One region of the Alteribacillus sp. JSM 102045 genome, then DNA from elsewhere that is predicted to be linked to it. Evidence: riboswitches for the same ligand, from Rfam matches in the RefSeq annotation. Region 1 holds a riboswitch; each other region holds the start of a gene.
What was found. A riboswitch is a leader RNA that binds a small molecule or an ion and turns the genes downstream of it on or off. The one in region 1 is predicted to bind thiamine pyrophosphate.
Positions count from the first base shown of each region.

Region 2: it holds a riboswitch for thiamine pyrophosphate, as region 1 does, so the genes downstream of both, thiD (bifunctional hydroxymethylpyrimidine kinase/phosphomethylpyrimidine kinase) here and thiC (phosphomethylpyrimidine synthase ThiC) in region 1, are expected to answer to the same signal.
Region 3: it holds a riboswitch for thiamine pyrophosphate, as region 1 does, so the genes downstream of both, ACE1TI_RS11560 (thiamine phosphate synthase) here and thiC (phosphomethylpyrimidine synthase ThiC) in region 1, are expected to answer to the same signal.
Region 4: it holds a riboswitch for thiamine pyrophosphate, as region 1 does, so the genes downstream of both, ACE1TI_RS00920 (ABC transporter ATP-binding protein) here and thiC (phosphomethylpyrimidine synthase ThiC) in region 1, are expected to answer to the same signal.

Region 1 covers NZ_JBHFQG010000028.1:5,085-8,208, reverse strand. Annotated here, with positions in the region: gene thiC (phosphomethylpyrimidine synthase ThiC) at 1-1,238, opposite strand, end outside; TPP riboswitch at 1,384-1,498, opposite strand; gene ACE1TI_RS16200 (hypothetical protein) at 1,615-2,526, opposite strand; gene shc (squalene--hopene cyclase) at 2,711-3,124, opposite strand, start outside.
Region 2 covers NZ_JBHFQG010000015.1:16,422-19,545, reverse strand. Annotated here, with positions in the region: gene ACE1TI_RS11465 (efflux RND transporter permease subunit) at 1-947, shown strand, start outside; TPP riboswitch at 1,004-1,110, shown strand; gene thiD (bifunctional hydroxymethylpyrimidine kinase/phosphomethylpyrimidine kinase) at 1,175-1,987, shown strand; gene thiM (hydroxyethylthiazole kinase) at 2,000-2,836, shown strand; gene thiE (thiamine phosphate synthase) at 2,829-3,124, shown strand, end outside.
Region 3 covers NZ_JBHFQG010000015.1:37,895-41,018, forward strand. Annotated here, with positions in the region: gene thiO (glycine oxidase ThiO) at 1-998, opposite strand, end outside; gene ACE1TI_RS11560 (thiamine phosphate synthase) at 982-1,596, opposite strand; TPP riboswitch at 1,730-1,838, opposite strand; gene ACE1TI_RS11565 (YbfB/YjiJ family MFS transporter) at 1,937-3,124, shown strand, end outside.
Region 4 covers NZ_JBHFQG010000001.1:191,429-194,552, reverse strand. Annotated here, with positions in the region: gene ACE1TI_RS00930 (ABC transporter substrate-binding protein) at 1-50, opposite strand, end outside; gene ACE1TI_RS00925 (ABC transporter permease) at 47-814, opposite strand; gene ACE1TI_RS00920 (ABC transporter ATP-binding protein) at 811-1,596, opposite strand; TPP riboswitch at 1,750-1,855, opposite strand; gene ACE1TI_RS00915 (hypothetical protein) at 2,000-2,197, shown strand; gene ggt (gamma-glutamyltransferase) at 2,286-3,124, opposite strand, start outside.

The DNA of each region.
Region 1 (3,124 bases):
AATTGTTTGTCCATGTTTTCTTTAATAAGATGCATTGGTACGTGCCCTGGGCCTTCCACCATCACCTGAACGTCATGCTCCCAAGCAATCTTTGTTAGCTCCCCAAGAGTCTCCAGTTCTGCAAATTGTGCTTCATCATTGGCATCTGCGATGGAACCGGGTCGCAAACCATCACCCAATGAAAATGCAATATCATAGGTTTTCATAATGTCACAGATTTCCTCAAAATGAGTATATAAAAAGCTTTCTTCATGGTGATAGAGACACCATTGTGCCATAATCGAGCCGCCCCGAGAGACAATACCAGTCAGGCGCTTTGCTGTTAACGGAACATACCGCAAAAGCACACCAGCATGAATGGTGAAGTAATCCACCCCCTGCTCCGCTTGTTCAATCAGCGTATCCCGGTAAACCTCCCAAGTCAGGTCTTCAGCAACTCCATTTACTTTTTCTAATGCTTGATATATAGGAACAGTGCCAACAGGGACGGCTGAGTTGCGGATAATCCATTCGCGAGTTTTATGGATATTTTTACCAGTTGATAAATCCATAATATTGTCTGCTCCCCAGCGCGTTGCCCAGGTCATTTTTTCAACCTCTTCTTCAATCGACGAAGAAACAGCAGAATTACCGATATTGGCGTTAATTTTGACATGAAAATGTCGTCCTATAATCATTGGTTCTGTTTCTGGATGATTAATGCTAGCGGGAATAATCGCTCTACCTTTTGCCACTTCGTCACGTACGAATTCAGGGTCCATATTTTCTCTTATTGCGATAAATTCCATTTCAGGCGTAATAATCCCCTGTTTAGCATAATGAAGCTGAGTAACATTCTTCCCCTTTTTTGCCCGCAGTGGTTTCCGTGTTAATCCAGGAAACACGTCATGATTAGCACGGGGATCATCTTCATCACGATATCCGTTATCTTCAGGTTTTGTATCACGGCCTTCATATTCTTCTACATCGGATCGTTCCTGAATCCATTTACTGCGAAGGGCAGGAAGTCCTTTTGTTATGTCAACCGAATAATCAGAGTCCGTGTAAGGTCCGCTTGTGTCATAGACACGTAGTGGCGGGTTTTCTTCTTCCCCAAAGCTTCCTGTTGTCGGACTTAGGTCGATTTCGCGCATAGGTACCTTAATATCCGGTCTTGAACCTTCTACATAAACTTTCTTACTACCGGAGAAACTGGACATGATGGAAATGTTTTTTTCATTTAATGAAGAAATGGACATAAAAAAATCTCTCCTTTTCAATAAGTTCATTGATAAAGGACGAGATCTAGAACATAACAAATTGCAAACAGGTAGAAGTACATAAAAAAGCCGGTCCCATTTAAAGGATGGACCCGGCTTTGTATATGTAGAAGTTTATTCATCATGGATGAGTTTCTAACTTCCCTACGCTGGTATGATCCAGATCAGGTCCAAAGGGTCAAGAAACTTCAAAGCATTTCTTTCTCAGCCCAGCTTATTGGACTCCCCTAGTTATGAGCTATTCTATTTTATTACAGTATAAATAATAATGAAGAAAAATCCAACCCTTTAGGAGAAAATGATTCTTATCTACTCCTTGTTGACCATTGTTTCTTCTACTCCGCTTCAATGTAAATTACATAAGGTTTAAAAAATCTTCGGAGAGAATCTCCCATCGATTGGTTATTACATCTCGTGTCAGGATGAAAGTATATGATTTTCTCTCTTTTCCCTGATCACGTTGATAAGATTGAAGTTCGACAGGTACCTCCAATGCCACGATAGGCAGTTTTTTCAGCTTTTTGAAACTCGTATGTTTTGAAACCATTCCCATCCGGTCCATACGTTTTAAAATAGCTGCCATTTGTAACGTATGAGGTTCAGACAGGGTCATTTGTAACATATAAGGATCACTTTGATTTATGGCTGTAATAAAAAGATCTATTATTTCGTATGGATTCATTTCATTACGGTATTCTGCCAGTTTCCCAGAGGCCTTTAAAACCATCAGTCGATGAGTTGGATCCGAGTTTTTTGTCCGGTGGGTTATGCTTCCAGCAAAGTGAATACAGAAATGGCCAGGAAACCCATTCGACAAACCCCCTCCCCCGTGAGGCATTCCATGCATAGAAGCAGCAATCATACGATCATTAGTGTTAACCAGAATAGCTCGTCTTTTCCAACTCCAGCTATTACCATAAATTTCTTTCATAATTTGAGTATCTTTTCTCGTTAACGGCTGTACATCTGCATGTTGATTACCAGCACGCTTTTGCACACGAAAACTTAAGCCAGTGTCAAGATCAATAACCTGAAATTTCACCTTATGAGGCAATAATGAACGAACATCTTCCCATGGAAGCATGTCACCATAATATTGCTCACGTACTATATATTCAAATGGAGAATAAGAAAAGCCTTGCAGTTCTTGGGGTTCTTTAGCATTAATAACCAATGGTCTGCCCATTAGCAAGGTAAAGATTAATATGGATATCATAATGTTTAACTGTGTTTTCAACCCCATCACTTCCAATGTCATTGTCTTCACCTATTTTGTTCTCTTACCATTAAATTATTCAATCCTCTAAATGGATAAAAAGATATCATCAGAAGCTGTCTGTCTATACAAATTAACTGAAACAGATTATCCTCTGAATTCATCCATCATAAAGTCCAGAATGTCTAACTAAGAAATCCTGGACTTTAAAGTCATAGAATCGGAGCTTATTAACTTATTTCATAAATTTATCCTTATAATGACTCAGAGCGAGTAATGGAAATAAGTATTCATAACTATGATAATGAATATAAAATCCTCCTGGGAGACCCTGTCCTTTAGGATACGATGTTGTCCAATCACTTTTTTCAGATGACTCTAACAAAAACTTAATCCCGTGCTTTATTTCGGAAGTTTCTTCATTTTCTGCTGCTATAAGTGTATCCAGCGCCCAGGCGGTATGAGTCCGAGTGCTTGCCTGTAAAGAAACATACTTTTTATTTATGTCACTTTTGCACGATTCCCCCCATCCACCGTTTTGGTTTTGGATTTCACATAGCCATTTTATTGCCTTCTGAATGGACGAGTGATTTTTACGAAATTTTACGGCCATTAATCCCGTAACAGCTGCCCATGTTCCATAAATGTA
Region 2 (3,124 bases), on a different contig from region 1:
TTAACCGGCTGGACCAGGAGCGAAGTGTAGAATTTACTGTAACTTACAGTAGCGATACGAATCTGAACGATATGTCTTTATTAGTTGAAGATATTATTGAGGATGCTGATTTAGCAGATAGCACCAGTTATGCTTTTTCTGGGGAACAAGAACTTCTGAATGATGCGATTGAGAGCCTTGTATTCGCGTTTTTGCTTGCGTTATTGTTCATCTACCTGGTGATGGCAGGACAATTTGAATCCTTTAAATATCCGTTTGTTGTGATGTTTAGTGTACCGCTTGTAGTAATAGGGGTGATGCTGGCACTTACTATTACGCAGACGCCGCTGAGTGTTACAGTCTTTATCGGCCTGATTGTCCTGGCAGGTATTGTGGTCAATAATGCTATCGTGCTGGTTGATTATATCAATCAAATGAAAGAAAAAGGAATGCCTGCAAGAGAAGCAATCATTGAAGGTGTCAAACAGCGAACCCGTCCAATTTTAATGACAGCTGTTACCACCATATTAGGTGTTGTTCCACTGGCGCTGGGTATTGGAGAAGGGACAGAAATTCAACAGCCGATGGGGATTGCTGTGATAGGCGGACTCATCAGCAGTACATTCCTTACATTGTTTGTCATACCGGTGGTTTACAGTTTCTTTGATAAAGACACAAGAACGATGAATAAAAAATACGTCACGCCTGAAGGCAGGGTTGTTTATTCTTACGAGCTTAACCGGTATTATCAAGAAAGTGCTGCGGAGGAAGAAAATAATACGGCGCTTCCGGAACGAACGGAAAATGAGTCGCAGGCTTCAAGAGAGGTACGAAGCAAAGAGCAAGAAGAACATTTGTCAAAAGACGATATTATTTACTTGCTTGAACGTATTCTTCAGCAATCAAAAGGGGAGTCCAAAAATATAGAGCAGCAAAGAAAAGAAGATAGTGACCGAAATAACGAGTAAAAGCACTTATTTGACACTGCTGTTAGTGTCAAGTAACATGGAATTAACTTAAAACAATAATCCACTAGGGGCGCTTTGGAAGCTGAGATGATGCATTGAATGCATCGGTCCCTTCGAACCTGATATGGTTAATGCCATCGTAGGAAAGTGGAGCGAAGATATACGATAAATGATGTCGACCGCTCTCTTTCGGAGAGCGGTTTTTTTAATTATAGGAGGTAATATATATGGGGAAAGTACCAAGTGCATTATCCATTGCTGGGACGGATCCAACGGGCGGAGCGGGTATTCATGCCGATTTAAAGACCTTTCAGGAACGTAAAGCATACGGAATGGCGGTCGTCACTTCAGTCGTAGCTCAAAACACAAAAGGCGTTCAGGATGTTTGGCATGTCCCCCTCGATATGGTAGAAAAACAAATTAAAGCTGTACTAGAAGATATTCGTCCAGATGCAGTGAAAACAGGCATGATCGCTACACCAGAAATGATTGAAAAAGTGGCTGAACTGTTAGAGAGACAAGATCTTCCATTAGTTGTAGACCCTGTTATGGTAGCAACAAGTGGTGACTCCTTAATGGAACAGGAATCTACAGAACTTATGAAAAAACGGCTGTTCCCGCTTGCCCGCGTTATTACACCGAATATTGCAGAAGCCGAAACGTTGACAGCAATGTCTATAAAAACTCAGGAAGAGGCTGAACAAGCAGCGAAAATGCTAGTGGATGAAATGGGTGCGGAAGCTGCTTTGGTAAAAGGCGGACATTTAACAGGAGACGCTACCGATATTCTATATTGCAACGGGAAAATTGAATATTTAACTGCTCAGCGCACTGATACAAATCATACCCATGGTACAGGCTGCAGTCTATCAGCTTCTATTGCCGCTGAACTCGCAAGAGGAAATGATATTAAAGATGCAGTGTCAAAAAGTAAAATCTTTATTTCTCAAGCTATTCATCATACGTTGGGTATAGGCAAAGGGGATGGGCCGGTAAACCATTGGGCTTCTCGATTAGATAAAAATGATATTTTAGTGTAAGGAGGAGCTTTTATGAGAAGTAAAGAGGTAAGTAAGCTTTTAGAACAAGTTAGAGAGCAAAAACCGTTAATTCATAATATTACCAATGTAGTGGTTACGAATTTTACTGCAAACGGAATTTTGTCTATGGGTGCGTCTCCTGTGATGGCAAATGCTGTGCAGGAAGCAGCTGATATGGCTTCGGCAGCGGACGCGCTCGTATTGAACATCGGGACATTAAATGAGGGCCAGGTCGAATCGATGATGCTGGCCGGAAAGCAAGCAAATGAAAAAGGAATTCCAGTGGTGCTTGACCCTGTAGGAGCTGGAGCAACAACGTATAGAACAGAAACAGCCCGTAATCTTCTCGAGCAACTAAATATTACGTTATTGCGAGGGAATGAAGCAGAAGTTTCAGCGATAGCAGGGCTGGACAGTGATATACGTGGAGTAGATGCTTCAGGCAGAGAAAGGGACCTTGGAGCCATCGCAGGTCATGCTGCCAAGACATTAAATATTCCAGTAGCTGTTACGGGAGCAAAAGATGCTGTAACAGATGGAACTAATCTATATACGATTTACAATGGCCATTCCATGCTGACAAAAATAACAGGAACCGGGTGTCTTGCCAGTGCAGTTACAGCGGCTTTTCTTACTGTATCAGGAAGTGTTGCAGAAGGGGCAGCCGCAGCATTAGGTTATTATGGAGTTGCAGCAGAAAGAGCAGAAGGATTTGCTTCAATGGAAGGCCCCGGCACCTTTCAAATGGAGTTGCTTAACGCTCTTTACCACTCAGGCGAAATGGATTTTAAACAACAATTGCATATTGAAAAAGAAGTATTAGACCGGGGAGGATCTGGAAATGAATAAAGAAGATCTTTTACTGTATTTTATTATGGGAAGCAATAACACTTCAGGCCATCCTTCTGAGGTCTTAGAAAAAGCAATCAAAGGCGGAATTACATGCTTTCAGTTTCGTGAAAAAGGAGTGGGAGCGTTAGAAGGTAAGGAAAAAGAAAAGCTGGGCAGAGAACTTCAATCTATTTGCAAAAACCATCAAATTCCGTTCATCGTAAATGATGATACAGAACTCGCTATCTTATTAGAAGCAGATGGTATCCATGTTGGGCAAGATGATGAGCCAGTAGAGGATATTAA
Region 3 (3,124 bases), on a different contig from region 1:
TAATGTCCAGTTGCCATCCATAATCCCTCTAAAGAAGCGGCCCCTAAATATGGCATGCCATCAGTGGTTTGCGGCCTGACACCGCTCCATGACTCCATCCATTCTGCGCTTTGAAGGCCGGGAACAAGACGGAGCGCTTTCGAAAGCAGGTTCTGAACAGATCCTGCACTAACTTGTTTATCCATTCGCCCTTTTTGTTCTGTTGCACCTATAATGATGGAGCCGTCAGGCTTCGGAACAAGGTAAAAATCTGGTGCGTGAACTGTGGCTTTAATAACGGGCTTTGCTGGTCTGACTGCCAAACATTCGCCCTTCACCGGAACCATGGGCGGAATTTGGATTTCATGGTCCGTAATTAAATCAGACCATGCTCCTCCAGCTAGTACGACCTGTGATGAATAAAAGCTTCCAGCTGGAGTAGAAACGCCTTTTACTTTCCCTTCTTCTTGAATTAACCCAATAACAGGAGTGTATTCGTAGAAATCAGCTCCTAACAGGGATGCTCCGCGGGCGTATGCTTGAGTTAACTCTTTTGCCTTTACCTGGCCGTCTCCAGGAATAAAGAGAGCACCTTTTACCTCGCCTTTAATATTAGGTTCCTGAACGGAAAGTGCCTCCGGTCCCCGCCACTCTGCTTGTTCTCCTTCTTTTCTTTGAAAATCAAGCATTTCTAATAGATGACTTGCTTCTTCATCCGTCTGAGCTACTTTTAACATGCCATTGCGAAGGTAAGAAACAGGGATTCCAGAGGTTTCTTCTAACTCAGGTACCAGTTCAGAGAACATGTTTCTGCTTTTTCTAGCAAAGTCAAAAAAAGGACCATTTTCCTTGATTTCCACCTGTGCTCCAAGCATACCGGCTGCTGCACTGGATGCTTCAGCCCCTACTCTTGATTTTTCTACAACAGCAGTATGGCAGCCTCTTTTTGCAAGTTGATAAGCGATAGAACAGCCATTAACTCCGCCGCCGATTATCAGCACATCATATGCTTTCTTCATGTAATGCCTCCTCTGTTAACGCTCTTCGATAAGCTTTTGCCTCTCTAATTGGCTCTCCCGATTCATAAATGCCAGACATCACTGCTATACCGCTGGCTCCGTTGTTTATACATTCCTTCGCCCGAGCAGGAGTAATTCCGCCTATAGCTATTACTGGACAACGAACAGCTTGTGCCGCTTGTTTTAACGACTTTAATCCTCTAGGCACAGCTCCTAGCTTGCTGTTTGTTTTATAAATGTGTCCAAAAAATAAATAGTCAGCTCCATTCTTTTCTTTTTTTATAGCACTTACTTGACTATGTACAGAACAGCCTGTCAATAAATTCCTGTCATTTTGTTGTATTGGTACATTTTCAGGAAAATGAACGCCTCTCAAACCAAACTTAGCAGCCAGGTGGGGACCATTATTGAAAATGATTTTCCTAGGCGGCACACCTGCCTTTTTTAATTGTAGAAGTACCGACTCTGCTTTTTCTAAACTCCACTGCTTTTCACGAATGTGTATAAAATCCACATAAGGATGGATTTCAACAGTGACCCCAAGCCACACATCTATGGATTGTCTTCCAGTTGAGATTACATGTAAGGACGGTTTCATAATACCTCTCCTTTTTTAAAAGGCAATAAATCTTTCAAAGACAATCTAAAAAACTTCTATTTTCTTACGTTAAAACGAAAAAGACCGCTTTCCTGAGGATAGGAAAGCGGCCTGGTCAGCTTTAATTATGAGAGTCCATTGCGCTCCACTTTCCTCCGCTGGAATGATCCAGTTCAGGTTCTGAGGGTTTTAAAGGTTCACTTTAATCTCAGCCTTTCTTAAAGGCACCCCTAGTGGTTGTCTTTTCTATTTTTCTAAATTTTAAAACAAACACCCTGATTCTGTCAAACTAGTTTACAAGAGCTGTACTTTGCATTGTGATAAAATAGAGGAAGTTAATATGAAGGACGTGTTTTCGATGATGCAAGCAGCTTCTTCAAAAAAAAATGACTTGTTTGTTTTAATAGCAGGAATAGCAGGACTATTTATCGTAATGGGTATTGGAAGGTTTGCATACACCCCTATACTTCCGCTGATGGTTGAATCGACCTCTTTAAATAATGAAACAGCTGGATACTTAGCCTCAAGCAATTATTTTGGATACTTCGCAGGTGCTCTTTTAGCTGGAAAACTGGCATGGAAAAAAGGGAAAGCTTACAACGTCTACTTTCATCTTAGTCTGAATATAGCTTCTACTTTATTAATGGGAGCTGCAGTGAATGAGTTTATCTGGCATCTGTTACGCTTTTTATCTGGATTAACAAGCGGAATTATTTTTGTTCTCATTTCGAGTATCGTAATGGACCACCTTGTCCGGGCAGGGCGTGCCGCTTGGACAGGATATCTTTTTAGCGGAGTAGGTTTAGGTATATTATCTACCGGTCTTCTGGTACCTTTCTTGTCCAATTTATTTAACTGGGCAGGCATTTGGATAGCGCTTGGACTGCTTTCTTTCATTCTAGCATTGTTTATTTGGAAAAGGCTCACGGAAACACCCTCTCATGAAACAAATGTGAAAAAAAATCCTGCTGTTAATAATGTGACACCTCCAAAAACGAAATCTATACTACCGTGGCTTGGGGCTGCTTATGGACTTGAAGGAATCGGTTATATAATCAGCGGGACATATTTAGTAGCCCTTGCGGCAGAAATTCCTGTGCTTCAATCAAATCCTTCTTTAAGCTGGGTGCTCGTTGGGGCTGCTGCTGCACCTTCTTGTATAATATGGTCAGCCGCTGCATCTAGAATCGGAAACCTAACAGCACTGCAGGCTGCATTTTTTCTACAAATATTAGGGGTGCTCTTTCCTGTCGTTTTCTTTAATGGTATTGGCGCTTTAATTGGTTCCTTCCTTTTCGGAGCAACTTTTATGGGAATTGTCACCATGACAATCGCAGAAGCAAGAAATACCGCTGCCGGCGAAAGCAGTAGTATTATAGGAGGGTTTACTTTTATCTACAGCCTTGGCCAAATGATCGGACCAATTGCAGCTGGTTTGCTCATTTCTATAACAGCAGAACTTTCGGCCTCTTTTTATTTCGCCGCTGCCGTACTTCTAACAGGGATGGGGTGCCTGGGGATTGCACAA
Region 4 (3,124 bases), on a different contig from region 1:
AATGCGAGTACACTAGCTATGCTTTTTGGGTTTTTCCATCTTTTTTTCATGATTTAGCCCTCCATTTTTTTGTTGTAATTTTTTCTAAAAGTTTTATTGCTAAAAATAATAAAATCCCAAGCAGAGATAACAGAAAGATTGGCGCAAACACCCCTGCGCCGTCCATTTGTGTCATCATACGGCGGCTGAAGTAACCAAGCCCCGCGTTTGCCCCGAGCCACTCCCCAATTGCAGCCCCTATAACGCTCATCGTGACAGCTACTTTCATACCAGAATAAACATACGGCAGAGCGGAGGGCACTTTTACTTTCAAAAAAATTTGTTTCGAGCTTGCTCCCATTGTTTTCAGTAAATCTTCCATTTCCTTGTTGGCTGACCTTAAGCCGTCAAACGTACTCACCGTAATTGGAAAAAAAGTAATTAAAACGGTGACTGCCACCTTACTCCAGATTGAGTAGCCAAACCAAAGCACAAAAATTGGAGCAAGGGCTATAATGGGTATAGTCTGAGACGTAATAAGGAGCGGGAAGATACTGCGCTCAATCACTCGGCTTTGATTCATCCAAATGGCAAGTCCTGCTCCACAAAAAATGGAGATCGCCAGTCCCATCAGAATAATTTGTACAGTGGCGGGAAGGTGCACAAGAAATAACACATCTCGAAGCTCCCAAAGCTTTAATAATATTTCTGTCGGAGAGGGCAAAATATATGCTTGATCATATAGCCTGGCACTAATTTCCCAAACAATAAAAAAAATTGCTGCAATAAATGCCGATCCTGCATAGGAAAAACTGCTATTCACTTTGCTTTTCATGATTGCACCCTCGTTTTCATCCTGCTTAGCAGCTCATTTTTCAAGGCCATAAACTCTGGGGTGCTTCTAGTTTCGGTCCCTCTCGGCCGGCTTAACGGAATGACTGCTTCTTCAAGCTGGTTTTCTATTGGAGGGTTAGTAAATAAAAAAATACGATCTGATAAAAATACTGCTTCTTCAATGTCATGTGTAATAAAAATCAGTGTCTTCTGCCAGGTGCTCCACTGTTCAAGCAGCCACTCCTGCATCATGAAACGGGTCATCGCATCGAGCGCACTAAAGGGTTCATCGAGAAGCAATATATCATTTCCGCTTAACATTGCCCGTAAAAAAGAAACTCTCTGCCTCATGCCGCCGGATAATTCATGGGGATAGCGATTTTCCGTGCCGGCAAGTCCAAACTTGTCTAGATGTTTTTTAACTTTCTGACGTGCTTCCGTTTTTTTCACTCCTTTTACCTCCAACGGCAGTACGCCGTTTTCCAGCACCGTACGCCAAGGAAGCAGTAAATCATTTTGCGGCATATAGCCCACTTTCCCAAGGCGGTTTTTCTCTTCTTTTTGATCGATATAAATGTGGCCTTCCTTTGGAATATCAAGGCCTGTTGCAAGCCTGAAAAACGTTGACTTACCAGAACCGCTCGGTCCAAGCAAGCTGACAAATTCTCTTTTATAGATGTCAATATTAAGATGTTTAAAAATAGGTAAAGCATGTTCTTCTTGTCCATAATGAAAAGAAACATTCTGAAAAGTGAGCTGTGTTCGTGCATTTTGCTTATCCATAGACCATCCACACTTTTTGCCTGATAATTATACTCCACCCCCGCGCCTTTCCATCCTTTTCTGTTTCATTTTTCCAATAATAAAGACCACTCCAGCGAAGAGTGGTCATGGGTTTGCATAAAATGACATAAACAGAATAAACCTATCATCATTTTAGGCTCGCTCACACTTCCCTCCGCTAGTACGAACTAGTTCAGGTTCCAGGGTTAGGACAATATAAGTCCCTCTCAGCTATGATCCAGCACCCCTAGTGTCAAGCTATTCGATTGTTTTATAAGCTCACTTCATAACAATTATCTCCTTTTTAACATAGCACAAATCTTAAGCTGCGAAAACCCATTCCTTAATAAATCATTGACGTACTGCACATGCTAAGCGAAATTGATTGAAATGGAGGATGGATATGGAACGCAGGAATCAACCGCCAAGAAACAATCCAGCTGCTCAAGAAGACGAGGCCTGGAGAGAATTTCCGGCCCCTCAGGAACAAGTGGCTGATCCGTTTGTAGAAGGTACGGAAAATGGAGAAATAGAAGAAGACCGTGAACCAGATTTTCCAGAGGAAGAAGAAGGTATTATGGAGAGTGAAGATCAAAGTTAACATAAAATAGAGACCATAAGAATTGGGCTGTCACGACACGAAAAAGAAGGAGCCATTCCACATATAAGCTCCTTCTTCTCAAACTTTGTTATTTTAATAGAAGGCTGAGTTTAAAACCATTTTCCTTGTTCGATACCCCAATGGCTGCTCCGTCCCGGCGTGAATCAGCTACTCCATGATACGTGCCGTTTTCATGATCTATTAAAATACTTTGGACGTTCCCAATTGATCGAGGGCTGTTTTCATAGCGGTGCCCCATTTCCATTAACTCTTCTCTTACTTCTTCCGGCACTCCTTCTTCCCACCTTGTCTCGGAAGTATGAGAGTTATAAATACGAGGCTCTTCCACAGCATCTTTTAATTCCATGTCATACTCTATAATATTCAAAAATGTTTGCAGTACGGAAGCAATGATCGTTGGTCCGCCCGGTGATCCTAAGGTTAACACAGGTTTTCCATCTTCTAATACGATGGTCGGTGTCATAGAGCTTAGTGGTCGTTTGTTTGGCTGCACTTCATTAGCACCTCCTGGTCTAGCGTCAAAATCAGTTAATTCGTTATTTAACATAAACCCATATTCCGGAACCATAATGCCTGTGCCAAATACTTGTTCAATCGTTGTCGTATAGGAGACAACATTTCCCCACTTGTCAGCTACCGTAAAGTGTGTGGTTTCACCAATTTCTTTGTCATCTGCTTGTTCCACAATTTCCTTCGTTTGTTCTGCCTCCTCAAACTTCCATGGATCCCCTGCTTCGACATGTTCATTTCTTTCATCCACAGACAGCTGTTCTTTTCTCTCTTTGATGTAATCTGGATGCAGCAGCCCCTCCATTGGTACATCAACAAATTCTGGATCGCCCGCGTATGCTGCCCGGTCAGCATACGCAAGTCTCATGACCTCAGATAATAGATGATATTTTTCAA